DNA from 2 places in the Kurthia sp. 11kri321 genome. Region 2 is predicted to be linked to the other one. Evidence: predicted binding sites of a transcription regulator. Region 2 holds the regulator's gene; the other holds the start of a gene.

Region 1 (15,897 bases), 1.4 Mb from region 2:
TATGGAATATATTGAATGGCGCGTAAGCGATTTGCGTTATGAACATCAAAGAAAAACGTCACATAGTATCCATCTATTTCATACAATAACATCTCTTTTTTATTATCATCATTCATTTTAAAGATCTTATTACCTTTACGAATTTCTTCTAAAGGTGCACCGTACTGTTTTTGCACTTCTCCATATGTCGTCTCGCCAATCGTTGTTTTAAACAAGTTACGCCCTTTCCCTGCAATATAACCACCCTTTCCATTCGACGATTCAAGTGTGAATTGCTCATAGCCATTATGCGTCATTTGCCATTGTTCACCGTATTCATTGGTAAATGTTCCTTTTTGTTTACCTGTTGTATCCTTCAACACAATATCTTTCGCTTTTTCCTCTTTTTTATCTGAGAAAGTATCAATAGATTGATCTACTGTTTCTTTTACTTCTGAAAACATTCTCGACAATTCAGGTCGATCAAGCGCATATTGAATGGCTTGATAGGAACCTAAAATTAAGACAAAAAAGAGAACCCATGCGAATAATTTTCTCATTTGATCACCTCAATCTATTATCATTAGACGAAATTGTGGAATCAATGGATGCTTTATAGTCGCATGCGTTCTTCTTTTATTTATACTGTTGCTTCTACAAGCTCTTCAAAGATTGATTTCCATTCCGCTAGTTTACTATCTTCTTGAAGCAGCGAACGTTCTGTATCAAGCTGTTCAAGTGCTTGATTTTCAATATGTTGTTTCAATTGCTCCGCAATTGCTTGAATTTGTTCTTCTGCCCAAGTAGTCATACGTGCAGACTGCTCATCTAAATAAGCTTGTGCATCTGGTTTTGAGATTTCTTCAAGTGCATCACGTAATAAAATACGATCATTATTCTCAAAGAAGGCTTTTTGATTTTTATAATATTTATTGACCGCTTTATATTTGAATGGGTCTTTAAATGGACCTGTATAATCTAAAATTGCAGGATCTTCCACTTCGAATGGTGTAAAGCTGAAGCTTTCGTTGACATCACGTAAACGACGAACATCTGCTGTATAACGTTCTGAAATTTTTGTCACAATCATTTTTGAAATTCGGAAGTTTGTTACACGCATCTCTTGTTCAAAGTCGAATCCTAGGCTTTGCATTAATTCAGTGAGTGCAAACTCAAGTGCATCTGATGTTGATTTTGTATTAAATACCGTTGGGTTATACGATTCTTTAAAGAAATCTGTATAACGGAAATATACACGTTGTAATACATAGTACAGTAACTCTTTTTGCTCTTGTGCCACATCACGTTCAATTACAGCAGCTGCCGTTTTTTCCATAGACGAGCGAACAAATTGTTCAATTTGGTCTAATTCTTTTAGACGCTCATCTTTACGTGATAAGTTTTCCTCTGTTTGACGAATCAGTGATGATAAACGCTCTGTCGTCTTATCTGTTTCCTCTACTAAAGCTTGAACTGCAAGAGCCATTAATTCTTCTGATAAGAAGTGATGGAAACTTTCCTCAAAAGCAGGCATACCAGAAGCAAGTTCTGTCTGTTCCACTTTTTCTTGTAAAGCAAGTAGACTACTCACACCAAATAGACGTGGTTTACGGATACCAAAACGTAATAATTCGTTGCGTACATACGCTTTTACATCTTCTGCTTCTTCTTCATCTGCTGCTAAATCAATCGCATTTACGACGAAGAACATCTTATCTAGTTCGAAGGCATCTTTTACACGACCTAATTGAATTAAGAATTCACGGTCTGCTTTTGCAAAAGCATGGTTATAGTACGTAATGAATAGAATCGCATCTGCATTACGAATGTATTCAAATGCAACACCTGTATGACGCGCGTTAATTGAGTCTGCTCCTGGTGTATCAACTAATGTAACGCCTAGACGTGTTAATTCACAGTCGAAGTAGAAATCAATTGAATCTACGAAACAACTACGGTTTTCTTGTGCAACGAAGCGTTCAAATTCTTCACGCTCTGTACGAATCGTTGTGCCTAATACATCTTTAAATTCTTCATAACTTTGTGCAAATGCACGTACAAATGATTTATGAACATGCAAACGCTCATCTGTTAATTCCACATCAAGCGCTTTTTGTGCTTTTGCATAGGCATCATCTAAAGATGTAACATGAACACCAATTGCACCGTAAGAAGCGACAATATCTTCAGTCATTTGTTCGACTGTTTTTAATTTTACATCTGCTGTTTCATGTGGGTGGTCTGGTGATACTGGACGAATCTTATTAATCGCTGCTGTTGTTGGGTTCGGTGATACAGGTAACACTTTTTGACCCATTAAAGCATTTGAGAAAGAAGATTTCCCTGCACTAAATGCACCAAATAAAGCAATCGTAAAGTCTTTTTCTTCTAAACGCGCGACTTTATTTTTCAAGTAGTTTGATACTTCTTGGAAACCAGCAATCGGTTCTACTGCATGTGCTGTTTTTAATGCTTTTTGAATTGCTTGGTCTAGCTGGACATTATACGTAGATTGTGATGTATCGTCATCCACTTGTTCTTCTTCTTGTTTTTCTTCCACAGCAATCATAGATGGATCGAATACACGCATATGTTCACGCGCTTCTTTTTCCCCTTTAATCCAGCGCTCCATATAGCCATCTGCTTCTTTATTCAATGTACGCACATCAACATTTTTCTGAACTTCAAAGTATTTTTGTTGTTCTTCAATATGAAGTACATCATTGATGATTGCTACTTTTTCAGTCATCGCTGCTTTTTTCTTTTTCAGAGGTTCTACTTTTACAAGAGATAATTCTTGAATATACGCCATTTTCTCGCGCTTCCAGTCATCTGTTGCACGTTTGAACCACATACGTGTAGCCGAAACAACACGATTTGCAAAGTTCAATAAGGCATCTCCTGCTACTGCATCAATGCGCATCTCATCTTCAATAACAGAGAATGGGATATCTAATTTGAATTCATCAATTTCAAGTGATAATTCATCTGTTAAAGCACCAACTTCTCTTAAAGAGCTCTTCATTAAGTTCAACATATGACCTGTAATTTGGTTTTGAACAACTGATTTATAGCGATCATATAGGTCTTCACGTCTACGAGCGCGCTCTGCTTCCGTCTTTTTCGCCGCAAAGAACATACCTACTTTAAAGTCTTTTTGCATACATTCCGCATAGCTTGCTAAACGATCACGTAATTCAAATGGCATTAAGACAGCGTTTTCAAGTAATTCATCACGTTGATTATTGAAAGACATTTCCCATTTCTCAACTGAATATAACTCAAGTTGACGTTCTACAGATTGGTACTCATCTAAAATATCTAACTTACGTGCCCAATCATTTTGAGATAGTAAATCTTCATTGCTTTCCATAATACTTTGTTTATTTTGTTCTAAAAATTGTCCATGTTCATCATGCATTTGTGCTAATGTATTTTCAGCATTTTCTATTAATTGCTCTTGCCAACCATCCATACTGTTCATAACAATTTCTTTTATATGGTCAAAATCGTTATAAGCTAAATCTTTCGCTTTTAATGATGTAAAGAAAATACCTTTTGGATAAACACCCCAGTTTGCAAATGAATCTGCAACCGATTGTTTGAATTCTTCAAATGATAATTCTTGTTCTTTATGTTTATCTACTTGGTTCACGATTAAATACACATTCGGATTATGCTTCATTAATGTTTTCGTAAATTGGAAGTTCAATTCTGATTGCACATGATTATAATCCATCACGTAAAAAACAATATCCGCTAAGTGAAGTGCTGATTCTGTTGACATACGGTGTGCATCATCTGTTGAATCGACTCCAGGTGTATCCATCACTGTAACACCCATCGGTAATACAGACTGGCTATGTCCAATCTCGATTTGTGATACTAACGCACCATTCTTTGCAAATTCTTTTACAGTTTTAATATCATAATCTGAGTTAAAGCGAACAGGATCTTCTCCTACTAAATAAGCAATTGCATAATCTTCTTCTGACTTATGCACTTTAACTACATTAGCACTTGTCGGAATTGGGCTAGATGGTAGTAGTTGGTCACCTGTAAGAGCATTAATCATACTCGACTTACCAGCAGAAAAATGACCTGCAAAACCAATTGCATATTCTTTCTTAATTAACTTCTCAGCAAAAAGCTGTGTTTTTGCTAGTCGTTCATGGTCTTCGTTTTTTTTATAGACCATGTACTGTAACGCAGTTTTCTTCAATAATAATTGGATTTTTTCTTCAAAAACAGTCATGAAAGGCTCGATCTCCTTTTTCTATATGTAGTTACTCATCCCATTCTATCATGTGTCTGTAAAAGGAAAAACAAAAATTGCTCCAAATCAGAAGATTTTAGTTATTTATTTTTACGTTTCTTCTATGTTATTTTTTTACGTGAAAAAATTAAATTTATTTAAAAATATAAAAACCGAATAACTCTAAGCGAGCTATTCGGCAACAAAAGTATCATTTTATTTATTTCAAATGTGCGGTTGTTTCTGATAAAACGTATTTAACTGTGACACCACAAGCGACGATTGTCATTCCAACAAGTGCGAAAAGCATGATGACCGCTCCCTTTTTGATAATATAATTTTTTATTTTTAAATTCTAATTGTCATTGATTATCATTATCATAACGAGTTTTTTTTATTTTGTCAATCTAATTGAAATAGTTTCTCAATTAATTCTCTTATTGTATTCTTTAAACTAACGGTGTATCATAGATTAAAAGTCATGAAGAAAGGGGAGTATGTATGAGTATTTCGGCTCAATACCAAGTACTATTTAACGGCATCATTCACGCTTTCAAAGAAATTTCACCAAAGCAAGTTACAATTCAGTCTCCCTCTTCATTTACTGCACCTAATATGCATCTAGAATATAGTGTTTTGATCAATGTAATTGGTGATGTAAAAGCACGTATGATTATTGACAGCAATCACAATTCATTTCAAAAACTATGTGAGTCATTATATGGGTTTCAGATTGATGGCGAACTTTTAGAATCGTTCGTTGGAGAATTTGGAAATATGGTTGCTGGTAAATTATGTATTTATAGTGCTGAACATAATATTCAGTTAGACATTACTACCCCAACTGTCATGGTAAGTGAGACACATTTACCAATATCTACACAAACATTCACTTTGCCAATCTCAATGGAAGAGATTGGTCATGTAACAATGCTTTTATCTATTGAAGCTTCTTAAGTCTACATACATGAGAGCAATGAAATTTCATTTCCTTAAAAGGACTTGTACATATTTTGTACAAGTCCTTTTGTCTTATTTTGTAGGTCTATTCTTTTATTTCGATAAACGAATTAACATTTTAATATTAATTATAATAAATATCTCTATTTTTTACATACTGAATTATTACGTTTTTCAAAACAATTTCACATTTACTTCACATTCTCTTATTTTGATGTGATAAAAATCACATCTATATTATGTCGTTTTGACTAAACTATGGATAAGCATACATAGAAAGGAGATTTTTATGCATAAAGAAAAAAACACATCCGATTCAAAATTAAAAGGAACTTTTTATCTCTCTATGACAGTCGGTATCATCATAATCATCATTTGGTTTGTATGCTTCGCTATTTTTATGAATCGTTTCTAACTAGAGGAGGTTTACCCCCATGCATTTGCATAAGTATGAAAAATATTGGCTCATGTTTGGTATTGGCTCATTAATTGTTTTTCTATTAATTACTGGTCTAATGGCATTAAATAATAGTCATGAAACACCTAATTCACAAAAAACAATTAATCCTGAAAAAGTGAGTGAAATCGCACCATTTAATAAGCCAGGTGTCCATAAAGTAGCAGGAAAGGATTGGGATTATGAAGTAGTGGTGGTAGCATCTGCCTTTTTATATGAACCATCGGAAATCAAAATTCCTGTGAATTCTAAAGTGAAGTTTATTGCGACCTCTAAAGATGTTGTGCATGGATTTGAAATTGCTAAAACAAATATTAATATGATGTTAGAGCCCGGACATATTTCTGAATATACAACTACCGTCAATAAAAAGGGCGAGTTTTTAGTTGTTTGTAATGAATACTGTGGAATGGGACATGCTGAAATGCATGCAACATTAAAGGTGGTGGATTCTAAATGAAATCTTTACAAATCGATTTACGCGATCGTAAGCTAGCACTCGCCTACCTTCTTTTCGCTTTTACTGCTTTATTAATTGGTGGGATTGCCGGTTTAATACAAGTATTCGTGAGAAGTGGCGCACTCGAACTTCCCTACTCTATTGGCTATTATCAAGTATTAACTGTACATGGCGTTCTTCTAGCACTTGTCTTTACAACCTTCTTCATTTTTGGTTTTCAAACAGCCGCTATGAGTCGTGTAACAGGAACATTTTCTTTTAAAGAAAGATGTTTAGGCTGGATTGGTTTCGGGGTAATGTCTACTGGGACAGTTATGGCTGCTACAATGGTTTTATTAAATGAGGCATCTGTACTTTATACATTTTATGCGCCACTACAAGCACATTGGATTTTTTATGCTGGACTTTCACTTGTCATGATTGGCTCTTGGATTGCAGCATTTGCACAAGCCCGTCGTTACATACAATGGAAAAAAGAAAATCCAAAACAGATTACACCGCTACTCAGCTTTATGGTCGTATGTAACAATTTAATGTGGTTTATTGCTACAATTGGTGTCACAACTGAATTATTAGTTCAATTACTTCCATGGTCACTTGGTTGGGTGGAACGTGTAGATGTGTTATTATCACGTACACTTTTCTGGTCATTTGGTCATGCACTTGTATATTTTTGGCTCTTACCTGCCTACATGGTTTGGTATATCGCCGTGCCAAAAATCATCGGTGGAAAGATTTTTTCGGATGCACTTGCCAGACTTTCGTTCATCTTATTCGTATTGTTTTCTGTACCGGTTGGCTTACACCATCAATTAACTGAACCTGGTATCGGTGGTTCATGGAAGTTTTTACAAGTTATTTTAACGATGATGGTTGTCATTCCCTCTTTACTTACTGCTTTTTCACTATTCGCTACATTTGAACTGCGTGGTCGTGAGTTAGGGAGTAAAGGACTCTTTGGATGGTTAAAAAAGTTACCTTGGTCGGATGCTCGTTTCTTAGCACCTTTTATCGGTATGCTTGCCTTTATTCCGGGCGGTGCTGGAGGAATTGTTAATGCATCTTATCAAATGAACCAATTAATTCATAATACCATTTGGGTGACAGGGCATTTTCATTTAACAATTGCTACAACGGTCACACTGACATTCTTTGGTGCCTCTTATTTCTTAATTCCACATTTAACAGGTCGACAATTAACAAAAAAAATAAACCAACTTGGTCTAATCCAAACGGTTTTATGGGCAATTGGTATGTTGATTATGTCAGGTTCGATGCATATTGCTGGTTTGCTTGGCGCACCAAGACGCTCTGCATTCTCAGAATATGGGGGTGCTGAAATTGCACAAACATGGATTGGCTACCAAATCGCACAAGCTGTTGGTGGAACTATTCTGTTTATTGCTATTTTATTATTTATGTATATACTTGTTCAAATGCTTTTCTTTACACCGAAAGGTTTTGAGCCATTCCCAGTAGCAGAAGTTGCTGATCATGCACAAAAAACACCGGCTATTTTAGAGAACTTTAAACTATGGATTATCATTTTAATTGCGCTATTATTAATTGCTTATTCATACCCAATTTACGATATTATTTCAAATGCACCACTTGGTTCAAAGGGATATAAATTGTGGTAATTTTCTAGCTCGTTCGAATGATATTCTAATATAAGTTTGATTTTTTCATGATTTACCTTTAGACTTATGTTACGATTTAGTGAATATAAAAGCGCGAATTTGTTGTATTTCCGCTGTTTTTATGACAAAAAATGCTAATTCAAATAGGTATAATATCTATTTTTTGGTAATTTTTTAGTAAAATTTTAAAGAGATAATTCACTAAATATTAACGTTATTTGTATAATGGCAGTTCTCTATTGATTGCATTGCTTTTTTCTAGTATGTACTTATAGGCAAAGATTCTTCATCAGAAAACGCACAGCAAACTCATACATAGCATGTATTTCACAGGGAACTCAAAATATAGATAACTTATTTATTTTGTCGTCATCTTTTGTCATGTGAGAAACTTTTCGAAATAGCCTAGCCAAACAAGTCCATTATTTTTTTTGGACAATGTGAAGTTGAAATACTTTGCACCTCAAAATATCATCTTTTGAGAATCACCATCAGAGTATTAACCAATTTTTTTAAAAGGGGAGATTTACATGCAAACAACGATCCATGAATATAAGAAGATGAATAATAGCTCTCTTTGTGTAAGCGATTATTATCAAGAACTCTTTTATATGAATATTGTTGAGGTTCCATTATTAGAAGAAATTTTAAAAAAGAAGACCGAAACAAGTGCATACTACCCTACCTTATATAGAGATATCTGGTTTATGATTGAACAGCCTTACGAAGTCGTTCAGTTTAGCGAGAAGGTAGATTTTTCAAATGAAGTACTTGCAGAAATTTTAAAAGCTATTTACGAACATCCAACTTTCCACATTATTCACGATATCAATCGTGTTGAGAAGGGCAGCTCTTTTATGAACGCTCTTTTATTAACAGAAATGGTATCCGTTATGATTGATGGCGATTTAGAAATTCTATTTGACGCAAAAAATAATCGTGAAACAATCGATTTGGCTACATTTATTGACGACCATTTAGAAGTGGGGAATTGCCTAGAATGTGCTGCACAATCGATTTTACATTCTTCTAAAGAACTACCAATTTATTTTGATATGAATATTTTCGTAGAATTACCAATTACAGAAAAGACACAATACTCACTTGAAGTTTTCCAAGAAACAAATTTATTGGAAGATCTTAATTCGTATAAAGAAGTCTATATGTAACTTAGTTATTCTACTTTGTTTGAGCGCACTTTATAGCGCTCTTTTTTTATACTTTTTTACAATGTAATGTAATTCTACAAACTGACCATATGTTTTTGTTTGCTGCAATGTTAATTCTACGGGTGAGAAACCTGGTTTAAAAAGAGGAATTCCTTCTCCTAATAAAATTGGCGCCATTGTAACAATAATCTCATCGATTAAGTGTTGCTCTAAAAAAGAATAGATGAGTTCTCCCCCACCGACAACCCAAATATCTTGACCTGGCTGTTGTCGTAATGTATGAATAAGTGATGCTACAGGCTCTTTTGTAAAGTGAATATCTTGCATATCTTGAAGCTGTTGATGCGTATAAACATAACACTGTTTTTCGGCATAAGGCCATTCAGATAATCGTTGACTGATTAACCAGTCAAATGTCTTTTTGCCTAAAATAACGGTATCGACTGTTTCATAAAATTGTGAGTACCCATTATCTCCTTTGCCTTCCACCTGTTCTAGCCAATCAAGTGACTCTTCTTTTGTTGCGATATAGCCATCTAAACTTGACGCAATAAAAAGACGTACTTTTCGATTTCCCATACCCATCACTCTTTTCTTAACTACTTGGGTTTTCTATTATAAAGTAATAAAACCTTAAAAAGCAAACAGAAATCACACAAATTTAAAAATAAATATTTTTCACTTTTAAAATGCATATTCATTCACACATGTTGTAACATAGAAAAAGGCTTTGACAAGTTAGTACATGTCAAAGCCTTTTTTCTATTTTTCAAAAGTCGGTTTTACTGCAAAAATCGGTTCAATCTCAGGTAGGTTTTTCAATTCCTCTTCATTCATTAAAATATGAATTGTACCATGATCATTTGTTGTACGAATTAAACGGCCCATACCTTGTTGTAAGCGAAGAAGCATGAATGGTAACTCCACTTCAACATATGGATCATCTGCGAATGAACGCTTCGCATCAAATAATGGATCACTTGGTGGGAATGGTAAGTCCACAATTATCACACGTGTTAATGCTTCTTCTGGTAAGTCGAGTCCCTCCCATAAATGGTATGAACTTAGCGTGTGTAATTTACCTGCTTGGAAATCACGTACTAATGAAGATAGCTCGCGATCACCTTCAAAACCAATTGTTGCTTTTTGTTCATCTGTTAAAACATCTTTAAATGCTTGCATCGCTTGTTTTGATTTGAATAATAATAAAGTTTGCTCTGTTGATTCTTCTAATAAAGAGGCAACGCGCGTCGCTTTTTCAGCTTGTTCAAGTTCATGAACATGAATCTTCATTACTTCTTCATAATCAAATGGTGATTCTACAGAGAATGAGTTGTATTTTTTAATTCCTAAGCTATACGCAATATAACTAAAGTCTTTATTAATGGATAGAGTAGCTGAAGAAAAGACATATGGAATTTTTTTAGAGAATAGTTTTTTCTCTAATACTTCTGTAATTAAATGTGGCATGATGACTAATGTTTCTTCGCCATCCGTTTCTTCTAACCAGTCAATCGCATTACTTTGCGACACAAAGATGCGCATTGCTGCTTCGTATTGGTCTAAGAACTCTTCTGCCATGCGTAGCTCATATTCCGGAATAACATACATTTCTGATTCAAAGACGAATTCTTCCATTAACTCGCCAATTGTTTCAATCACTTTTTGACCTAATTTCATTAGCGTTGGACTTTTTTGAATTCGTTTACGCTCATCATCCGTATCAATCACATCATCACGTAATTGGTCAAAGAATAGTTCATGACCATCTTGTAATTTTTCCATCAGTAATAATGTTTTTTCACGTAGTCCATCAACCATTAAACGATCTAATAATTTCACGATTGTGTAATCTTGAATTTTGTTCGTCATTGCCTTTTGCGCGGCATATTCAAGAAGATGTCCTTCATCTAATACAATCATCGATACTTCTGGTAGTAACGGTAATTGCCCTTCACGTTCACGCGACTCTTTCGTTGCCGTATGTTCCATTAAGAAATCTTGTGAGCAAATAATTAAATCCGTCGCTTCACGGTAATGTGCACGATGTAATGTTTGACCACAACGATTACGGACATCACAAACCTGACATTGTTGGATATAGTTATAATTCACATGCTGCCATTCTTCATCTGAAATATTCGGGTAATCACTGCGTGCGCCATAAAGTCCTAATCCACCAGCACCATACACGCCTTCTGGAATCGACACAGCAATCTCATCTAGATATTCCCCGTCCATGAATTGCTCTGCTTCTTCATAACGTTTTAGACATAAATATTGGTCACGCGATTTTGCCAAGCGTACATCAATATTTAAATCTAATAATTTTTGCAGTTTATAAATATCTCCGCCTTCTTTAACCAATTGGTCAATTAGCGTCTCATCTGCGCATGCAATTAATGCAGGTTTACCTGTATAACGAGCATACGTAATAGCTGGTAATAAGTACGCAATGGTTTTCCCTGTACCTACACCTGCTTCCGCGAATAAAATAGACTTTTCACGTAATACTTTTTCTATTTGATAAGCCATAAAAATCTGCTCATCACGACATTCCAATCCTTTTTCCGGAAGTTCATCGTATAATACGTCACCCATCCAGTCGCCTAAAGAATCAAAGAATGATTGTTCTTTTGATAATTCAAATGGTAGTGATTGTCGCATACTATCTACCCCTCTCATCTACTATGTTTCAACACAAAGGGAGGCTGTCTAAATAGACAACCTCTCTTGTTTTTATTTCTTCTGTGATTTGCGTCCCCAGAATTGATAATAATCTGTTCGAATGAAACCATTGAACAATTTACGTTTTTTTGTTGCACGTCGACCATATAGCTCTTCAAAATTCTCCATCGAAGATAGCATATAAACAGACCATGTGGGATAAGCTTTCATCATATGACCAATATCACTAATCATTTGTTCGATTGCTTCCACTTCACCAATACGTTCACCATAAGGTGGATTTCCAATCATAACTCCATCTTCAGCGTGTGTTGTAAAGTCTAACACTTGCATTTGTTTAAAGTCAATCAATTCGCCAAAACCTGCTTCAAGTGCATTACGTTTTGCAATTTCAACCATGCGGTGATCAATATCTGAACCTGAAATTTGAAGTGGTTGGTCGTAATTTGCAGCTTGGTCTGCCTCATCACGTACTTCATCCCAAATCTCTTGTTTCATAAATGGCCATTCTTCGCTAATAAATTCACGATTATAACCTGGTGCAATGTTTTGTCCAATCATCGCTGCTTCCAGTGCAATAGTACCTGAACCGCAGAAAGGATCTACAAACGGACGATTTGGTGTCCATTTTGAAATATATACAAGTGCTGCAGCCAATGTTTCTTTTAGTGGTGCTTCACCTTGTTCTGTTCTGTACCCACGTTTATGAAGACCAGCACCTGATGTATCAATTGTTAGTGTCGCCACATCTTTTAAGATTGATACTTCAATTTTGAATTTCGGTCCTGTTTCTTCTAGCATACCTAAACGGCCATGTACTTTTTTCATGCGCTCAACAATTGCTTTTTTCGTAATTGATTGGCAATCTGGCACACTATATAATTTTGATTTTACAGACTTACCTGTTACAGGGAACTCTGCATCAACTGGCATAATTTTTTCCCAAGGTAATGCTTTAACACCTTCAAATAATTGATCAAATGTTCTTGCTGGGAAAGAACCTACAACGATTTTTACACGATCTGCTACGCGTAACCACAAATTAGTACGTGCAATATCACGCTCTTCTCCTTCAAAATACACTTTTCCGTTTTCTGTACGTGTTTCATATCCTAAGGCTTTTAGTTCATCTGCTACAATGGCTTCAAGTCCCATAGCTGCTGTAGCTACTAAATTAAATTTTGTCATGCTTATTTCCCTTCTATCTCCAATTTCCAAAATTCTACGTAATCAATCGCCTCTTCTAATGGCAACGGTTTAGAATAATAATATCCTTGAATCATATCACAGCCCATATTTCTTAGCAATTCCACTTGTTCTTTTTGTTCCACACCTTCTGCAATGACTTTCATATGCAAACGATGTGCCATTTGAATAATGGCATCAACAACTGCCTGCTTCTCATTAACAGAACCAATTAATTGAATAAAGCTACGATCAATTTTCAAATGGTTTAATGGGAACTGTACTAAATATGACAATGATGAATACCCCGTGCCAAAGTCATCAATCGACAATTTAAAACCTAATTGCTTCAACTGAATTAGTCGACGAATCGTTTCTTTTTCATTATTCATTACTGTTCTTTCCGTTAATTCAATTTCAAAATTTCTTGGAGAGCAATTATTGCGTTGTAAAATTTCTTGAATCGATTCAATAAAGTTTGGTTGATGGAAGTGAATACTTGAAATATTAATAGCGATTGGAATATGACCGTAACCTGCACGTTCTAAGGTTAACCAATCTAGGCACGCTTTTTCAATGATGACCTCACTTAAAGGAATAATAAGTCCCACTTCTTCTGCATACGGAATAAAATCATTTGGCGGTACAAAGCCAAGGGTCTCGTTATACCAGCGAACCAATGCTTCAAAACCAATGATTGTATTTGTCGTTAAATCAATTTTCGGTTGATAATGTAAAACAAACTCTTTATTTTTAATTGCTCTACGTAATTCATGATCAATTAATAAACCGCGATTCGTTCCAATATTCAGTTCGTCAAAATAAAAAGCAAATTGATTACGCCCATTCTTCTTCGCATATTCCATTGCCTTCACTGCTTTGTTAATCAGAATTTCAGTATTATGTCCATCTTCTGGATACAAACTAATCCCGATTGTGGCCGTTGTGTAGAGTATATGTTCATCAATTAAAAACGGTTCTTCAAATGTTTCAATAATCTTACTTGCTAGTTGAACTGCTTCTTTCGGATGGTGAATGTGTGCCAAAGTAATAACAAATTCATCACCGCCATAACGCGCTAGTATATCCTTATTGCGAATAAACGGTGTCAACCTTTGTACAACTTCCGTTAATAATTTATCACCAATCGAATGACCTAATTCATTAATATGACTAAAACGGTCCATGTCTAAAAATAGCAATGCATGTTCAAAATTTTTCTTTTCAGAAGCTTCTAAGAGCACATTCATGCGGTTCATAAATGAATAGCTATTTTCAGAACCCGTTAATGTATCTGTATTCATTTGAATTTGAATTTCACGCTCTGCAATTTTCTTTTCCGAAAGGTCTTCAAAAATACCACAATAATGTGTTGTATCCCCATCATCATTTTTAATTGCAATAATTGTCAACCATTCGGGATAGACATCACCTGTTTTGCGACGATTCCAAATTTCTCCTGACCATTTACCTGTTGCATAAATCTCTTTCCACATCTTATCGTAAAAACTTTTCGCATGTATTCCCGACTGCAGCAAGTGCGGTTTGCTCCCTAATGCTTCCCCTGCACTATAGCCTGTTACAAATTCAAAAGCTGGATTAATGGCAAGTATCACTTTATCTGCATCTGTAATCATGACACCTTCTGATAAATGGTCAAATAATGCCCACATTGTTTCAGGGCAGATTGGACTATTACCATCTAATTTTTCGCTATATAAACAGTCTTTTTTTTTCATCCTGATCCCCGCATCCATATATGAAATCTATCTATGTATTTTAGTAAGAAAGGCTCTCCAACTATAAAATCGGAGAGCCTGACTAATCATGTTATAAGAACATCATAAGGAACTGTAAGCCATGTTTTGTGCCCTTCGTACTCAAACAGCTAAAAGCCTCGTACTACTCGGGTAGTAATCATCTATCTATAGATATGCAAGCATACCTATCTCTCCATCCATTCATTTCTTTCAGGAGAACGCCCCTACCATAATTTGGGTTGCTCACTCGTGGGGTTTACCTCGTTCCACTCGTAAAGTTTCCTATACGACTTCGTCACTGTGGCACTTTCAGAAAGTTTCAACCATATCCGAAAACTTAGGTTTTCCTTTCGCCGTTAGCATTGCTGCTACCTCCGCTTATGATTTCGCGAAGCACGAACACTACGTTCATCTCAGAATCGTGTGAGCATGGACTTTCCTCAACAACGTCAAAGCGTTGCAGCGATTACTCATTCGCTTATTGATGCTATTTACATTATATGCGCAAAAACAGCATAATTCAATATTTAAACTATGTTTTTAAGGAAATCACGCATTAATCATATAATTTATCCCCGAATACATGTTTTTCAAGATTCGCAATGCGCTTTAAGATATCATAATTTGTTGCGCCCATACCAGATGGTGCAACTGTTGTAGGTGAATTTCTTCTTGTACTTTCGGCTTGTTCAAGCTCTTGTTTTAATAAATTAATTTCTTCTTGTTTTTTCAATAATACTTTTTCAAAGTTTTCATAGTCCATAATGATTTCATCTAAAAATTGATCGACCTCATCTTGACTATATCCTCGAATACCTGTTTTAAAATCTTTATCTAAAATCTTTTTAGCTGATAATTTAATGTCCATCATCATAATCCTTTCAACTTGTAATAAGTAATTCCATTATAGCATATACTTCTTTGAAGTCATGGATAAATAAGGGGGTTTCTCTATTTCATACCTTGTTTTTTTCGAATACGCAAAAATCGCTTTTCAATCGCTTCTTTTTTTCGTTGTTGCACATCTTTTTTAAATAATAAAGACTGTCTTACTCGAAATAATGCGTTGAGCGTATGTTTTTCGGCTTCTTCTAAATCATGTAGTTGGTGTTCATATAATTTTGCGAGTCCAAGGGACGCTTCAATCCACTGACGCTCTTCTAAATATGGCAAAGCTTTTTCATAACTTTCAGCCGCTTCGGCGTATTTTTTTTGCTTTTTTTGCTGAAGAGCTAATAAATAGTACGCTTCTGCCGCTTCATTTGTTGCATAATTCTCTGTAATATTTTCCAATAAGCTCTGACTTGAATCAAGTTGTTTTAAATCATGATACCATTTCCCGAT
Region 2 (15,897 bases):
TCTAAGTGCTGTGAAGTCAGATCGTAAGGACTGGTGGAGCGCTTAGAAGTGAGAATGCCGGTATGAGTAGCGAAAGACAGGTGAGAATCCTGTCCACCGAATGACTAAGGTTTCCTGAGGAAGGCTCGTCCGCTCAGGGTTAGTCGGGACCTAAGCCGAGGCCGATAGGCGTAGGCGATGGACAACAGGTTGATATTCCTGTACCACCAATCTACCATTTGAGTGATGGGGGGACGCAGTAGGATAGGGTAAGCGTGCTGTTGGTTATGCACGTCCAAGCAGTAAGGTGTGGAAGTAGGCAAATCCGCTTCCTGTAACATTGAGCTGTGATGGCGAGTCAATTATGACGAAGTTCCTGATTTCACACTGCCAAGAAAAGCCTCTAGCGAGGTAGATAGGTGCCCGTACCGCAAACCGACACAGGTAGTCGAGGAGAGAATCCTAAGGTGAGCGAGAGAACTCTCGTTAAGGAACTCGGCAAAATGACCCCGTAACTTCGGGAGAAGGGGTGCTCTAGTAGGGTGCAAGCCCGAGAGAGCCGCAGTGAATAGGCCCAGGCGACTGTTTAGCAAAAACACAGGTCTCTGCAAAATCGTAAGATGACGTATAGGGGCTGACGCCTGCCCGGTGCTGGAAGGTTAAGAGGATTGGTTAGCACAAGCGAAGCTGAGAATTGAAGCCCCAGTAAACGGCGGCCGTAACTATAACGGTCCTAAGGTAGCGAAATTCCTTGTCGGGTAAGTTCCGACCCGCACGAAAGGCGTAACGATCTGGGCACTGTCTCAACGAGAGACTCGGTGAAATTATAGTACCTGTGAAGATGCAGGTTACCCGCGACAGGACGGAAAGACCCCGTGGAGCTTTACTGTAACTTGATATTGAATTTTGGTACATTTTGTACAGGATAGGTAGGAGCCAGAGAGACCGGAGCGCCAGCTTCGGAGGAGGCGTTGTTGGGATACTACCCTAAATGTATTGAACTTCTAACCCTTACCCCTCATCGGGGTAGGAGACAGTGTCAGGTGGACAGTTTGACTGGGGCGGTCGCCTCCTAAAAGGTAACGGAGGCGCCCAAAGGTTCCCTCAGAATGGTTGGAAATCATTCGCAGAGTGTAAAGGCACAAGGGAGCTTGACTGCGAGACCTACAAGTCGAGCAGGGTCGAAAGACGGGCTTAGTGATCCGGTGGTTCCGCATGGAAGGGCCATCGCTCAACGGATAAAAGCTACCCCGGGGATAACAGGCTTATCTCCCCCAAGAGTCCACATCGACGGGGAGGTTTGGCACCTCGATGTCGGCTCATCGCATCCTGGGGCTGTAGTCGGTCCCAAGGGTTGGGCTGTTCGCCCATTAAAGCGGTACGCGAGCTGGGTTCAGAACGTCGTGAGACAGTTCGGTCCCTATCCGTCGTGGGCGTAGGAAATTTGAGAGGAGCTGTCCTTAGTACGAGAGGACCGGGATGGACATACCACTGGTGTACCAGTTGTCTTGCCAAAGGCATCGCTGGGTAGCTATGTATGGACGGGATAAGTGCTGAAAGCATCTAAGCATGAAGCCCCCCTCAAGATGAGATTTCCCATTACGCAAGTAAGTAAGATCCCTTGAAGACGACAAGGTAGATAGGTTCGAGGTGGAAGTATGGTGACATATGGAGCTGACGAATACTAATCGATCGAGGACTTAACCAAAACAATTGTGTTTCAATGAACCGTTTATCCAGTTTTGAAAGAACAATCTTTCATCGTGTAGTGACGATGGCAAAGAGGTCACACCCGTTCCCATGCCGAACACGGAAGTTAAGCTCTTTAGCGCCGATGGTAGTTGGGGGTTTCCCCCTGTGAGAGTAGGACGTTGCTATGCAAGCTAAAGTAATCACTCATCTGAGTGGTTACTTTTTTTATGTTTCAAAAGAGGGAAGCCTTTGAAAAAATTGAAGGAAATGCTGTGGTATTTAGCAGCGCAGAATATCGATTTTGAGCATAATTTTACTTTCTGCAAGACTTTTAATTAGTAAAAGAGACTTGAGTTGACTATTCTAATGTGAAATCGAACTTTGGTTCTTCGAAACGGGCCACTCGCACTGTAGTTTGGAACATTCACCTGAGTAAACGGAACATTGGGTCATCGAAATGGATCACTCGCTCTAATTATCTAATCCAATTCTTTTTTCATTTTATAAATATAATAAAATAAAGGTTAAAAAATAATTAAGGTTTTTTAGAAAAAAACTATTGCAAACCCCTCATACTTATATTAGAATAAAGAAGTCGAGAAGAGAGAAAACGACACAAAGTGAGCTTTAAAAAGATTTTAAAAAAGCTTGCAACGACATAGAAGATATGTTAGAATAATATCATAGAAGAAATGGTCCGGTAGTTCAGCTGGTTAGAATGCCTGCCTGTCACGCAGGAGGTCGCGGGTTCGAGTCCCGTCCGGACCGCCATTTATATTTATGTAAACACAGCAGATGGTGCTGTGTTATTTTTTTTGTTTAAAAACGAATACATTCACTTTGAAGAAATATAGAATTTTCGATAGAATAGATAGATAAGTATGTTGTGAGAGGACGAAATACATGACAATTGAAATACCGATTCAATCACTTGAAGAAACACAGCAATTAGCAGAAAAAATAGCGACACGATTACAACCTCAAGATGTTTTAACGCTTGAAGGAGATCTAGGGGCTGGAAAAACAACTTTTACACAATTTTTAGCTAAAGGATTAGGTGTGAAACGCCACGTTAATAGTCCGACATTTACAATTATGAAGCAATATGAAGGACGTATCCCTTTCAACCATTTAGATGTATATCGCTTAGCAGATAGCGATGAAGACTTAGGTTGGGATGAGATTTTTTATGGTGATGCGGCGACAGTTGTAGAATGGGCACAATTAATCGAGCCAGACTTACCAGCAGAGCGTTTAGACATTACGATTAAGCGAATCGATGAGAATCAACGTTTATTTATATTAACGCCAATTGGCGAGCGTTATACGCTATTATGTGAGGAGATTATGAGATGATCTGGTTAGGAATTGATACAGCAAATACACCGCTTGCGATTGCACTTGTAAAAGACGGTCAAGTAATTGCGGAAGAAGTCGCAAATATAAAATTGAATCATTCTGGTGGTGCGATGCCAGCAATTGATCGTTTATTTGCACATACAAAAATGAAACCTGCTGATTTAGATGCCATTGCAGTGAGTGAGGGGCCAGGCTCTTATACAGGTGTACGAATTGGCGTTACGATTGCCAAAACATTGGCGTGGACATTAAATATCCCAATCGTAGGTGTATCGAGTTTAAAGGTATTGGCTGCAAATGTACCATACTTTCCGCATGTGATTTGCTCGCTTGTAGATGCTAGAAGACAAAATGTCTATGCAGGTGCATATAGTAGTAAGGATTCATTGGAAGTTATTATTGAAGATGGACACTATGAATTAGAACAATTATTAAATCAATTAGACGCATTAAATCAGCCCATCTTATTTGTTGGTCATGATGTTGAAGTCTTTTACGAAAAAATCGTTGAATGCTTAGGAGAACGTGCTTTACGTGCCCCTTATCCTTTTAATCTACCAAGTGCTAGTCAATTAATCTATTTAGCAGAGCAACAGCCACTACCAGCTGCTGAAACCGTTCATGCATTTGTACCAACATATAAACGAATTGCAGAAGCTGAAGCTAACTGGATTAAAGAACAGAAGGCAAAACAGCATGATTAAATATCGTTTAATGACCGTAGAAGATGTACCTGCTGTTCATCATATTGAACAAATTGCATTTCCGACTCCATGGACATTAGATTCCTTTTATTATGAGATGGAGAAGAATCCACAAGCACATTATTTTGTTGCTGTAAATGAGGAAGAAAAGGTTATTGGTTTTTGTGGCATGTGGGTCGTATTAGATGAGAGCCAGATTACAAATGTCGCTGTATTACCAGAAGGACGAGGAAAAGGCATTGGGGAAGCATTGATGCGTGAAGCCATTGCCTATGCAAAATCTTTAAATGTTGTTGTCATGAGTTTAGAAGTACGTGTGACAAACGAAGTCGCGCAAAATTTATATCGTAAATTAGGTTTTCAAGAAGGTGGTATTCGTAAAGGATACTATACAGATAATCAAGAGGATGCTCTTGTCATGTGGGTGAATTTATAATGGAAAAAGATCTTTATGTATTAGGTATTGAAAGTAGTTGTGATGAAACAGCCGCAGCCATTATTAAGAACGGAACAGAGATTGTTTCGAATGTTGTGGCATCTCAAATTGAAAGTCATAAACGTTTTGGCGGTGTCGTACCAGAGATTGCTTCACGTCATCACGTCGAAAATGTGACGCTCGTTATTGAAGAAGCTTTAACTAAAGCAGGTGTACAGCCATCAGACTTAGATGCGGTATGTGTAACAGAAGGTCCAGGACTTGTAGGCGCATTACTCATTGGCATTAATGCAGCGAAAGCTTTTGCATTTGCACATCAGTTGCCATTAATCGGTACACATCATATTGCAGGTCACATCTATGCGAATCATCTTGTACAACCGATGGAATTTCCATTACTAGCTTTAGTCGTATCAGGTGGTCATACAGAGCTTGTTTTGATGAAAGAACATGGCTCATTCGAATTAATCGGTGAAACACGTGATGATGCAGCAGGTGAAGCTTATGATAAGGTAGCGCGTGTATTGAATATTTCATATCCAGGTGGACCGAAAATTGATCAGATGGCGCATGAAAGTGATGGCGCAGTCAACTTCCCGCGCGTATGGTTAGAAGCAGACTCATATGATTTTAGTTTTAGTGGTTTAAAATCAGCAGTGATTAACTATCAACATAATGCAATTCAGCGTGGCGAAGAAGTTAATCCACATCATGTGGCGAAAGGCTTCCAAGATAGTGTGGTAGAGGTATTAACAGCTAAAACGTTGCGTGCTGCAAAAGAATATCAAGTCAAACAAGTCATTGCAGCAGGTGGTGTTGCAGCGAATAAAGGCTTACGTGCTTCTTTAGAAAAAGTATTTAAAGAAGAAGGAATTCCGTTCTATGTGCCGCCATTACCATTATGCACAGATAACGCCGCAATGATTGCAGCAGCAGGTACAGAAATGTTTAAAAGCGGTGTCCGTAGTGACTGGAGTCTAAATGGTCGTCCAGGTATGGAATTAGTATCGTGGAATCGTAAATAATGATGAAATAGTAGCGGTTTTCTCATGAAAAATGGGAAAATCGCTTTTTTAATGGTGTGTAAATGTGAGAAGAAGAATTTGTAAATCACTTGAGTTTTACACAGTTATTTGTGGATAAATTCAGAAAATTCTGTGGGTAATGTGGACAAGTGCTGTGAATTCCGATTATATAAGCACCTTACCTGTGTATAACTTTGTGGAGATTTTTACAAGTTATACACAATTTCAGTGGATAAATGGAAATTGTAGGTAGTATGTAGTTGCTTTGTTAGAAAAGCAATCATCGCAAAAATCTAGATTCGTCACAAGATATTATTGTAATAAAAAATAAAGAAGGTATCAAGTTTCCATTTGGAAAAGACACCTTCTTTTTATTTATAATTGCTCTAATTCTTCTTGTAAAGCGAGCCACTGTAATTCATATTCTTCATGCTTTACTTTTTCTTCATCTAATTGTGTTTGAATGATTAATGCTTTTTCGTGATTTGAAAATACATCAGGATCACATAGTTCTTCTTCTAGTTTTGCAATGGTTGTTTCAAGGTCGCTCATAATCTGTTCAATATCTTCAATTTGACGTTGAATTTTACGTTCTTTTTTCTTCGTCTCTTTGTCGATGGCTTGATTCGATGTAGGTACTTCCTTTTGAACGATTGGCTTTGTTTTTATAAGAGCAGCTTCTTTTTCAGCTGCGATTTCAGCTAACTCTTCTTTTTTCTCTACATAGTAATCATAATCACCTAAGTATTCAAAAGAACCCTCATTCGATAGCTCGACAACTTTTGTTGCAATGCGATTGATGAAGTAACGGTCATGTGATACGAAGATGAGCGTACCCGGGAAATCAATTAGTGCATTTTCCAACACCTCTTTACTATCTAAATCAAGATGGTTGGTCGGCTCATCTAAAATCAGTACATTATTTTTCTCAAGCATGAGTTTCGCGAGCGTTAAACGTGCTTTTTCGCCACCTGATAGATCGTGTACGATTTTATCGACGTCTTCTCCTGAGAAAAGGAAACGACCAAGAACAGTACGAACATCTTTTTCATTCATTAGTGGCCACTCATCCCAAATCTCACGTAGTACGGTACGATTCGTAGAAAGTTTTGCTAAATCCTGATCGTAATAACCGAGTTGCACATTCGTACCATAACGAATATCACCTGACAGAGCAGGTAAATCTTTTATAATCGTTTTTAATAACGTAGATTTTCCGACACCGTTTGGACCAACAAGGGCGATACGGTCTTTTCGATAGGCACGCATGTTAATATGTTCAGAAATTGGCGTTTGTCCATAACCGATTGTGAGGTCATCAACGGATAACACGTCATTACCACTTTGCTTTTCGATATCGAATGTAAAAGTAGCTGATTTTTCATCGCCATCAGGAGAATCCATCCACTCGGTTTTCTCTAAAACTTTTCGACGAGATTGTGCCATCTTCGTAGTCGATGCACGCGCTAAGTTCTTTTGGACGAATGTTTCGAGTTTTGCCTTTTCGTCCATTTGTTTTTCATAAAGTTTTAGGTCGCGTTCATAGTTCTTTGCTTTTTGATCTAAGTAACTTGAATAGTTACCTGTGAACTTTGTGACATGATGACGAGAAACTTCATAAACAATAGACACAACTTGGTCCAAGAAATAGCGGTCATGTGATACGATAAGGATAGCGCCGTCGTAGTTTTTCAGGTAGTTTTCAAGCCAGTTTAATGTCTCGATATCCAGGTGGTTGGTCGGCTCATCCAGAATGAGTAATTCAGGTTTTGTTAAAAGTAATTTTGCTAGAGCCAGTCTTGTACGTTGACCACCAGATAATGAAGATATAGACTGTTCATAGGAATCAGGATAAAACTGCATACCATGTAGAACAGAGCGTGTATCCGCTTCATATTGGAAGCCGCCGCGTTCTTTAAAATCATGTTGTAGCTGGTCATATTCAGCTGTGATTTTTTGATAACGTTCTGCATTTTCATAAATCGTAGGTTCAGCCATCTGCAACTCAAGTGAACGAATTTGTTGTTCAAGTTGTTTTAATGGTTCAAATACGGTCATCATCTCATCCCAAATGGATAAATCAGATTCTAGACCAGCATGTTGGTCTAAGTAGCCAAGTTTAATTCCTTTTGGCATAATAATCTCACCAGAGTCATATGAGAGTTGACCTGCTATAATTTTTAAAAGAGTAGATTTACCTGCGCCGTTTCGGCCAACAAGTGCGACGCGATCCCGATGTTGAACTTCGAGTTTAACGCCACTTAAAATTTCATCTGCAATATATGATTTATATAATTGATTGACTTGTAATACAATCACTTTCGACACCTCAGTTCAATCTTAAGTGTAACGAAATGCTGTCATTGGTGCAATGGTCATCTATCTAAATTGTATAACCAGATTCGTAGGAGGAAACATGTTTGAAAGAGAATTATAGGATACCGCAGGCCACAACGAAAAGACTTCCGCTGTATTATCGCTTCATCCAAAATTTTGCGGATGCAGGAAAGAATAGAATTTCATCAAAAGAGTTAAGTGAGGCCATGCAAATTGATTCAGCGACGATTCGTCGTGACTTTTCATATTTCGGACCACTCGGTAAAAAAGGGTACGGATATGATGTACAAAAATTACTTGTGTTCTTTAGAGGCGTCCTTGATCAAGATCAACGTATGAATGTAGCAGTAATCGGTATTGGTAACTTAGGTCATGCCTTACTGAAGTATAATTTTCAAAAGAACCATAATATGAAAATTGTTGTAGCATTCGATACGAACTATCCAATGGAAGGGCAGCTTGTAAATGGTGTACCTGTTTTCCATCCAGATGTGATGGAAGAGAAGTTTGAAGAATTCAAAGCAGAACTACCTATTTTAACTGTACCAGCACGTTCAGCACAGTTTATGACAGACCGATTAATTCAGATGGGTGCGAAAGGTGTGTTGAATTTTACACCGGTTCGTCTGCAAGTACCGGAGACATTCCGCGTTCATACAATTGATTTATCGATTGAATTGCAAACGCTTAGTTACTTTATTCGAAATGTGGAAGAATAGTCTTAAATATTCAGTTTTGTAGACCGAAAGAATAATATACAAATGACGAAGTGTGGAGTAGAATGTAGTTATCAAATTGAGGAGGTGCGTGTAATGGTAGGTCCAGCTAGTATTGCGATTATTGCAGGTGTTGCTGTCATTATTTTTGGTCCCAAAAAACTTCCTGAACTAGGAAGAGCGATGGGTTCTACACTCCGTGAGTTTAAATCTGCAACAAAAGGTTTAACAGACGAAGATTTTGAAAGTACAAAACAAAAAACAGTTGAAACAAACAGCGCAAATGAAGTAAAAGCTGTCGAAAAAATCGAAGAGACGAAGTAGGGTGTTCATCTGATGGAACAAGAAGAACTAACAGTCGTTGAACATATAGAGGAACTTCGAAAGAGGCTATTAATTGTTGCAGGATTCTTTGTTTTAGCGATTATTGGAAGTTTCTTTTTAGCACAACCACTCATACAATTTTTACAACATACTGAAGAAGCAAAATCGCTTCAATTGCATGCTTTTCGTGTTACCGATCCAGTGAAGGTTTACATACAAGTTATCTTTATTTTATCGCTTGTTATGACATCACCGATTATTCTATTTCAGTTATGGGGTTTTGTGAGCCCAGGACTTTATGAAAAAGAGCGCAAAGCGACATTACGCTATATTCCGTACGCATTCCTATTGTTCATTGTAGGGGTTGTATTTTCGTATTTAGTGTTACGTCCGTATATGTTGAAGTGGATGATGGGGTTAGCAGGAGAAATGGATGTTGAACAGACCATTGGAATCTATGAATATTTCCAATTTTTAATGCAAATTACATTGCCATTTGGATTGATTTTTCAGTTGCCAATTATTATGTTATTTTTGACGCGTCTCGGAATCATTACGCCAATGGGAATGTCAAAAGTAAGGAAGTACGCATACTTTGCACTACTCTGTGTAGCAGCAGTCATCGCACCTCCAGATATCGTGTCACACATGATTGTCACATTACCATTATGCATTTTATACGAAATCAGTATCATGATTTCGCGTATAGGTTATAGAAGTTATTTGAAAGCAGAGCAGCAGCGAGAAATGGAGCTAGCTGCATAATATAAAAGAAAAACTGGAATCGTACTGTTGTGCGATTCCAGTTTTTTGTTGCGAACACTAAAAAAGAAACTCTTTTTATTGCATGGATTGTAGCGTTTCGAGGTATTTTTGTATTTTGTCTAAATTGAGATTCATGATGATAACAAAACCATTCAACATCGTATGTGCAATAATCGTTGTGAGCAGTCGTTTTGTTTTGTTATACAGAAAAGCAGTGATGAACCCAACAGTTGCGTAGATGATGATATGAGAAAAATCCATATGCACGATTGCGAATACAACGGCGCTGACACTCGCTGCGATGAAAAAGTTCGTTGTTTGGTTTAACGATGCGAAGATGACGCGACGGAATACGACTTCTTCAAGGAATGGTCCAAAGAATACAATACTGATGATTGCAATAGGGGCTGCTTTAGCCATTGCAGAAAGTTGTGCTGTATTTTCAGAACCAGGTGTAATACCAAGTGACGTTTCGATTAAACCAGCAAGTGATTGGCCAATTAAAATCATGAAGAATCCTAAAACGCCCCAGCCAATCGCTCCCATAGTAGAATAGCGCTTGCCACCGACAAAAGCATTTTTGAAAAAGTTTTTGTCACGTAAGATGAAGAAAATCGTTACAAGTGTACCGAGAAAGAACGTGAAGAAGATGGTCCAACCGCGTGCTTGTGCGGACAGTTCATCATTAGTGATACCTGGTTCTAGCCATTGGATAATAGAAGCAATCGGCTTTAAAAAGATGATAGGTGATAGTTGCATGAGTATATATGTAATTAATATATATAGTGGTGTTTTTTTAGTTTTCATAAGCAAATCCTTTCCGGAAATATTCGTATCTCTATTCTACCAATAAGTTGAAGCAAAAAGAAAATGTAAATCGGTCATCTTTTTATAAAAAAATAAATGTTATGACTTGCAAAAAAAATCGAGAGTGCTTATTATTAAGACTATAAGTTAGCACTCATTGTATAAGAGTGCCAACAAATAATATTGACGCATAGAAATTAGGAGGTTATTAGAACATGTTAAAGCCATTAGGTGACCGTATTATTATTGAGGTAGTAGAAGTAGAAGAAAAAACAGCATTCGGTATCGTACTACCCGACTCTGCAAAAGAAAAACCACAGCAAGGTAAAGTTGTAGCAGTGGGTTCTGGAATCGTAACAAATAGTGGTACAGTGGTGCCGTTAAGCGTAAAAGCAGGCGACCAAGTAATTTATGCTCAATACGCAGGTACGGAAGTAAAATACGAAGGTAAAGACTATTTAATTCTACGTGAGAGCGATGTTTTAGCAATCGTAGAGTAATCTAATATATACAAATAAACGAACGGATTGATTTTCTAGGAGGGAATTATACAATGGCAAAAGAAATTAAATTTAGCGAAGATGCACGTAGTTTAATGTTAGCAGGTGTGGATAAATTAGCGAATACAGTAAAAGTAACATTAGGACCAAAAGGCCGTAATGTTGTATTACAAAAAGCATTCGGTGCGCCACTTATTACAAATGACGGTGTTACAATTGCAAAAGAAATCGAACTAGAAGATCCATATGAAAACATGGGCGCAAAATTAGTTTCTGAAGTAGCTTCAAAAACAAATGAAATCGCTGGTGACGGTACAACAACTGCAACAGTACTAGCACAATCAATGATTACAGAAGGTTTAAAAAACGTAACAGCTGGTGCAAACCCTGTCGGTATCCGTAAAGGGATTGACTTAGCAGTTGAAGCAGCAATCAAAGAACTAAAATCGATTTCAAAACCAGTTGAAAACAAAGAAGCAATTGCACAAGTAGCTTCTATCTCAGCTGCAGATGACGAAGTAGGTTCATTAATCGCAGAAGCAATGGAACGCGTAGGTAATGATGGTGTTATTACATTAGAAGAATCAAAAGGTTTTAATACAGAACTAGAAGTTGTGGAAGGTATGCAATTTGACCGCGGTTACCTATCTCACTACATGGTAACAGATACAGATAAAATGGAAGCAGTATTAGATAATCCATATATCTTAATTACAGATAAAAAAATCTCAAACATCCAAGAAATCTTACCTGTGCTTGAACAAGTTGTACAACAAGGTCGTCCAATGTTAATCATCGCAGAAGATGTTGAAGGTGAAGCACTTGCGACACTTGTATTAAACAAATTACGCGGTACATTCAACGTAGTTGCTGTAAAAGCACCAGGATTCGGTGATCGTCGTAAAGCGATGTTAGAAGATATTGCGATCTTAACAGGCGCACAAGTGATTACAGAAGAAATTGGTTTAGATTTAAAAGAGACAACTGTAGACCAACTTGGACGCACAGCAAAAGTAGTTGTAACAAAAGACAATACAACAATTGTTGAAGGTGCTGGTCAACAAGAAGCAATCGAATATCGCATTGCCAACATTCGTAACCAATACGAAGATGCAACTTCTGAATTCGATAAAGAAAAATTACAAGAACGCTTAGCAAAATTAGCTGGCGGTGTTGCCGTAATTCGTGTCGGTGCAGCAACTGAAATCGAACTAAAAGAACGTAAACTACGTATTGAAGATGCTCTTAATTCTACACGCGCAGCAGTAGAAGAAGGTATTGTAGCTGGTGGTGGTGTTGCATTAGTAAGTATTCATGCAGCAGTAGAAGCCGTAGCGAATAGTACAGAAGGCGACGTAGCAACAGGCGCGCGCATCGTATTACGTGCATTAGAAGAACCAGTACGTCAAATTGCAAATAACGCAGGTTTAGAAGGGTCTGTCATCGTAGATCGTCTAAAACGTGAAGAAGTTGGAACAGGCTTCAACGCAGCGAATGGTGAATGGGTGAACATGATTGAAGCAGGTATCGTAGACCCAGCAAAAGTTACACGTTCAGCACTTCAAAATGCTGCATCTGTAGCTTCATTATTCCTAACAACAGAAGCAGTAGTAGCAGACCTTCCAGATAACTCATCAGCACCAGCAATGCCAGATATGGGTGGCATGCCAGGAATGATGTAATCGGAATTTAATCGATTACTACACAAATAAAAGGAATCGCCAAAATATGTGCGATTCCTTTTTTGTATTTGAAAACAATTAAAGTCTTTTTAACTATTAATATTTTTTAAAGTAGTTAATTAGACCAGTTGAAATACCTTGTGCCATTGCTTTACGATAACTATCTGTATTAATCTTTTTTAGTTCAGATTTTCGGTTCATATAACCGTATTCTAACAGTGTACCGATGTATGGGTTTTCGCGTAGAACGTGTAAGTTTTGATAGCGATATTCTTCTGCAGGTACGTCTGAAACAGCTGAAACTGGTCGATCTAATGCGTTAAATAAGTATTTCGTAAATGTCTTTTCAGCTTTTTTTGTATAAAGAGCTAGATAGCCTTCCTCACTTTTTTTGTTATATACATTGTGATGAACACTAATAAAGGCATCTGGTTTAGCAGATTTTGAAATTTGTACGCGTTTTTCGAGTGATAATGTTTTATCCGTTGTGCGTGTCATAATGACTTTCGCACCATCTTTTTTAAGTTGTTGTTGCAAAGTTTTAGCAGCTTTTAAGTTTAAATCTTTTTCAGCGATACCATAATAATAAGCACCTTTTTGCGCGCCACCATGTCCTGCATCTACGACGAATGTTCGACCACTTAATGGACCAAAAATTGTGCCTTCTGGATATGCGTTCTCTTTGGAAGTAGAAATAATACCGTACTTATGTGAGACATAACCTGTTTTGCCTTTTGCGTATTCGATTTTAAACCAACCGTTTTTAGCTTGGGCTTTAATTTTAAATTGATCGCCAAAGCGAACAGTAGCCAATTTTTTTGACGTAACACTACTTGTCTTTCTGACATTAAGTGTAGCGGCAGTGATGGAGTAGTACTTGCCAACCTTTGTGCTACTAGTAGAGAGTATAATTTTTGTTAAGTACTTGGAAGATACATAACCAGTTGTCTTACCTACTTTTACTTTCGACCACGTACCTTTTTTTGCAGTTTGTGTGACAACTGTATTTTTTTTAAGTACTTTTATAACTTTATATTTTGTACTAGGACCTGTACGAAGATTTAATGAATTTGTATTTGCGACTTTTAATTGAATAGATGCTGCTGAAGCTTGTTCAGTAGGTAAGAAGAACATCGTAAAGACTAAACAAATACTGAGCAAGAATGACATGGTGTGTTTCTTTTTAAATTGCATAATTTCCCTCCTATTTCCTTAATCATAATATTAATGATGTATAAAATAGTATAAAAAAGGGAATTGTGATAAAGTTGTATTATTTGTAACATATATGAAATAGTCGGATGATGCATAATTGATTTTAATTTTTGAAAAAACGTATCTTATAGCTAATTCAAAGAATGAAAAAACTTAACGCATGTATAAATTTAAGCTATTATTAGAATAGAAATTACAATAAAAACATGAAAAAGAAAACTTAATGTAGAAATAAAACGTCTTATTAAATAGAGAGAGATGAAACAATTATTTAGGAGGTATTTCAATGCCGCGTCCTGGAAAGCAAAAACGCAGATATATTAGCGGATTGGACGGATTACGAGCTATTTCAGTATTAGCTGTTATTTTATATCATCTACATATTGATGGAATTGATGGTGGATTTCTTGGTGTAACCGTATTTTTCGTATTGTCAGGTTATCTTATTACAGATTTATTAATTAATGAATTCGAAAAGAATGGAAGAATAGATTTTAAGAGTTTCTGGATTAAGCGATTTAGAAGACTCATTCCAGCACTTGTATTAATGTTAGTTGCATTAGTGACGTGGATTACATTATTCCAGCGTTCTTTCTTAGAAGGATTACGTGAAGAAGTTGCTGCGGCTTTTTTCTATGTGAGTAACTGGTATTACATACTTCAAGATCACTCATATTTTACAAAGTTTGCGCCGCCTTCACCACTGCAACATATGTGGTCACTTGCGGTAGAAGAACAATTCTATATTATATGGCCGATTTTAATGTTACTAGCGTTAACATTTATTCGTTCAAAAGGAAAGCTTGCAATATTTATTGTCCTACTGTCGTTTATTTCAGCAGAGGCAATGGCATTCATGTATAGTCCTGATGCGGATCCAAGTCGTGTTTATTTCGGGACGGACACACGTGCCTTTTCAATTTTACTAGGTGCGGCATTGGCATTCGTATGGCCAAGTGCAAAATTGAGTCCGAATGTAACACCTGATTTGAAAAAAGTATTGAATATCGCAGGTTTGGTCAGTTTAGGGATTTTAATCATTTTAATGATTTTCACACAAGAAGACGGTAGCTTCTTATATTATGGTGGTATGTACTTGGCTTCGGCAGTAACGGCAGTATTAATCGCTGTTATTGTACATCCAGCTAATTCCATTGCGAAGATTTTTAGTATTAAGCCGTTACTATGGATTGGTGAACGCTCTTATGGTATTTATATTTGGCACTTCCCAATCATTGTATTATTAGGAATTGCAGTTAAAACAGATGAGATTAGCGGTATGAAAATTCTATTAGCATTGGTTTTAACATTTATTTTATCAGCATTGTCGTATCGTTTTGTGGAAAATCCAATTCGTCGTGGGGAATGGCGTAATTGGTTGGCTGTCTTTAGAAACGGTACATGGTCGTGGAAGTGGAAACAGCAAAACATGAAACAGCGCTTTACAATGCTTGCTATTTCAGCGATTGCGATTGTTTTCACGTACGGTATGATTGTCGAACCTGCTCCACAAGCTTCTAAAGAGAATGAACTGGAGCAACATCTAAAAGAAGAGCAGAAGTTAAAAGAAGAACAGCAAAAAGCGAAAAAAGAGCAAACCGCTGAAGAACGTAAAAAAGCAAAAGAAGAAGCCATTGCAAAAGCTAAAAAAGAAGCAAAAGAAGCAGCTGTAGCTGAGAAAAAAGCAAAAGCTGATGAAAAGGCGAAAAAAGAAGCGCAATATAAAAAAGATGTCGCCAATGGTAAGATTGCATTAGCTAACACACCGATTACTGCATTGGGTGACTCTGTTATGCTGAGTGCTGCTAGTGCTTTACAAGCAGATTTACCGCGTATTGATGTCGATGCGACAGTGGCATTACAAGTTGATGCAGCGATTGATAAATTGCGTACAAAGGTGAATCAAGGACAGGTATCGAATACGGTACTAATTGGTTTAGGCTCGAATGGTACATTTACAAAAACGCAGTGGGAAGAGATTTATGAATTACTTGGATCAAAACGTCAAATATTCTTAATGAATGTGCGCGTGAGTCGTAGTTGGCAAGATAGTGTGAATAAGACGATTCGAAATGCAGCGAAAGAATATGATAATGTACATGAGATTGATTGGTATGAAGCATCTAAAAATAAACCACAAATCTTTTATAATGACCATATCCACCCGAACCCTGAAGGTGGTAAATTCTATTCGAATTTAGTAGTTCATGAAATTGCAAAGTACAAAAAGAAAAAATAATACAAGAGACTAGAACAAAATTCTAGCTAAAAGCAAAAGAGCTTCGGCATTTTCATATGCTGAAGCTCTTTTGCTATTTATTCCACATGTTCGTATAATGCGATATTTTCCATGTAG

Evidence for each region. The regulator Rex, encoded in region 2, represses fermentation and respiration genes when NADH is low (regulators of the CRP and FNR family bind a similar motif). The targets are predictions, from matches to a motif close to TTGTGAAATATTTCACAA.
Region 1: the regulator Rex is predicted to act here: its motif matches at 5,409-5,426, upstream of ASO14_RS09470 (cytochrome c oxidase subunit II).

The regions. Positions count from the first base shown of each region.
Region 1 covers NZ_CP013217.1:1,849,445-1,865,341, forward strand. Annotated here, with positions in the region: gene ASO14_RS09455 (CAP domain-containing protein) at 1-539, opposite strand, end outside; gene ASO14_RS09460 (dynamin family protein) at 620-4,234, opposite strand; gene ASO14_RS09465 (chemotaxis protein CheX) at 4,736-5,191, shown strand; gene ASO14_RS09470 (cytochrome c oxidase subunit II) at 5,629-6,111, shown strand; gene ASO14_RS09475 (b(o/a)3-type cytochrome-c oxidase subunit 1) at 6,108-7,751, shown strand; gene ASO14_RS09480 (hypothetical protein) at 8,282-8,920, shown strand; gene ASO14_RS09485 (dihydrofolate reductase family protein) at 8,951-9,499, opposite strand; gene ASO14_RS09490 (ATP-dependent DNA helicase) at 9,683-11,587, opposite strand; gene ASO14_RS09495 (THUMP domain-containing class I SAM-dependent RNA methyltransferase) at 11,660-12,796, opposite strand; gene ASO14_RS09500 (putative bifunctional diguanylate cyclase/phosphodiesterase) at 12,799-14,532, opposite strand; RNA gene rnpB (RNase P RNA component class B) at 14,643-15,031, opposite strand; gene gpsB (cell division regulator GpsB) at 15,110-15,427, opposite strand; gene ASO14_RS09515 (ribonuclease H-like domain-containing protein) at 15,505-15,897, opposite strand, start outside.
Region 2 covers NZ_CP013217.1:292,508-308,404, forward strand. Annotated here, with positions in the region: rRNA gene ASO14_RS01610 (23S ribosomal RNA) at 1-1,687, shown strand, start outside; rRNA gene rrf (5S ribosomal RNA) at 1,744-1,859, shown strand; tRNA gene ASO14_RS01620 (tRNA-Asp) at 2,366-2,442, shown strand; gene tsaE (tRNA (adenosine(37)-N6)-threonylcarbamoyltransferase complex ATPase subunit type 1 TsaE) at 2,575-3,027, shown strand; gene tsaB (tRNA (adenosine(37)-N6)-threonylcarbamoyltransferase complex dimerization subunit type 1 TsaB) at 3,024-3,734, shown strand; gene rimI (ribosomal protein S18-alanine N-acetyltransferase) at 3,727-4,170, shown strand; gene tsaD (tRNA (adenosine(37)-N6)-threonylcarbamoyltransferase complex transferase subunit TsaD) at 4,170-5,195, shown strand; gene ASO14_RS01645 (ABC-F family ATP-binding cassette domain-containing protein) at 5,571-7,514, opposite strand; gene ASO14_RS01650 (redox-sensing transcriptional repressor Rex) at 7,616-8,251, shown strand; gene ASO14_RS01655 (twin-arginine translocase TatA/TatE family subunit) at 8,345-8,572, shown strand; gene tatC (twin-arginine translocase subunit TatC) at 8,585-9,337, shown strand; gene ASO14_RS01665 (CPBP family intramembrane glutamic endopeptidase) at 9,413-10,144, opposite strand; gene groES (co-chaperone GroES) at 10,360-10,644, shown strand; gene groL (chaperonin GroEL) at 10,698-12,326, shown strand; gene ASO14_RS01680 (N-acetylmuramoyl-L-alanine amidase family protein) at 12,423-13,520, opposite strand; gene ASO14_RS01685 (acyltransferase family protein) at 13,828-15,780, shown strand; gene ASO14_RS01690 (Na+/H+ antiporter) at 15,858-15,897, opposite strand, start outside.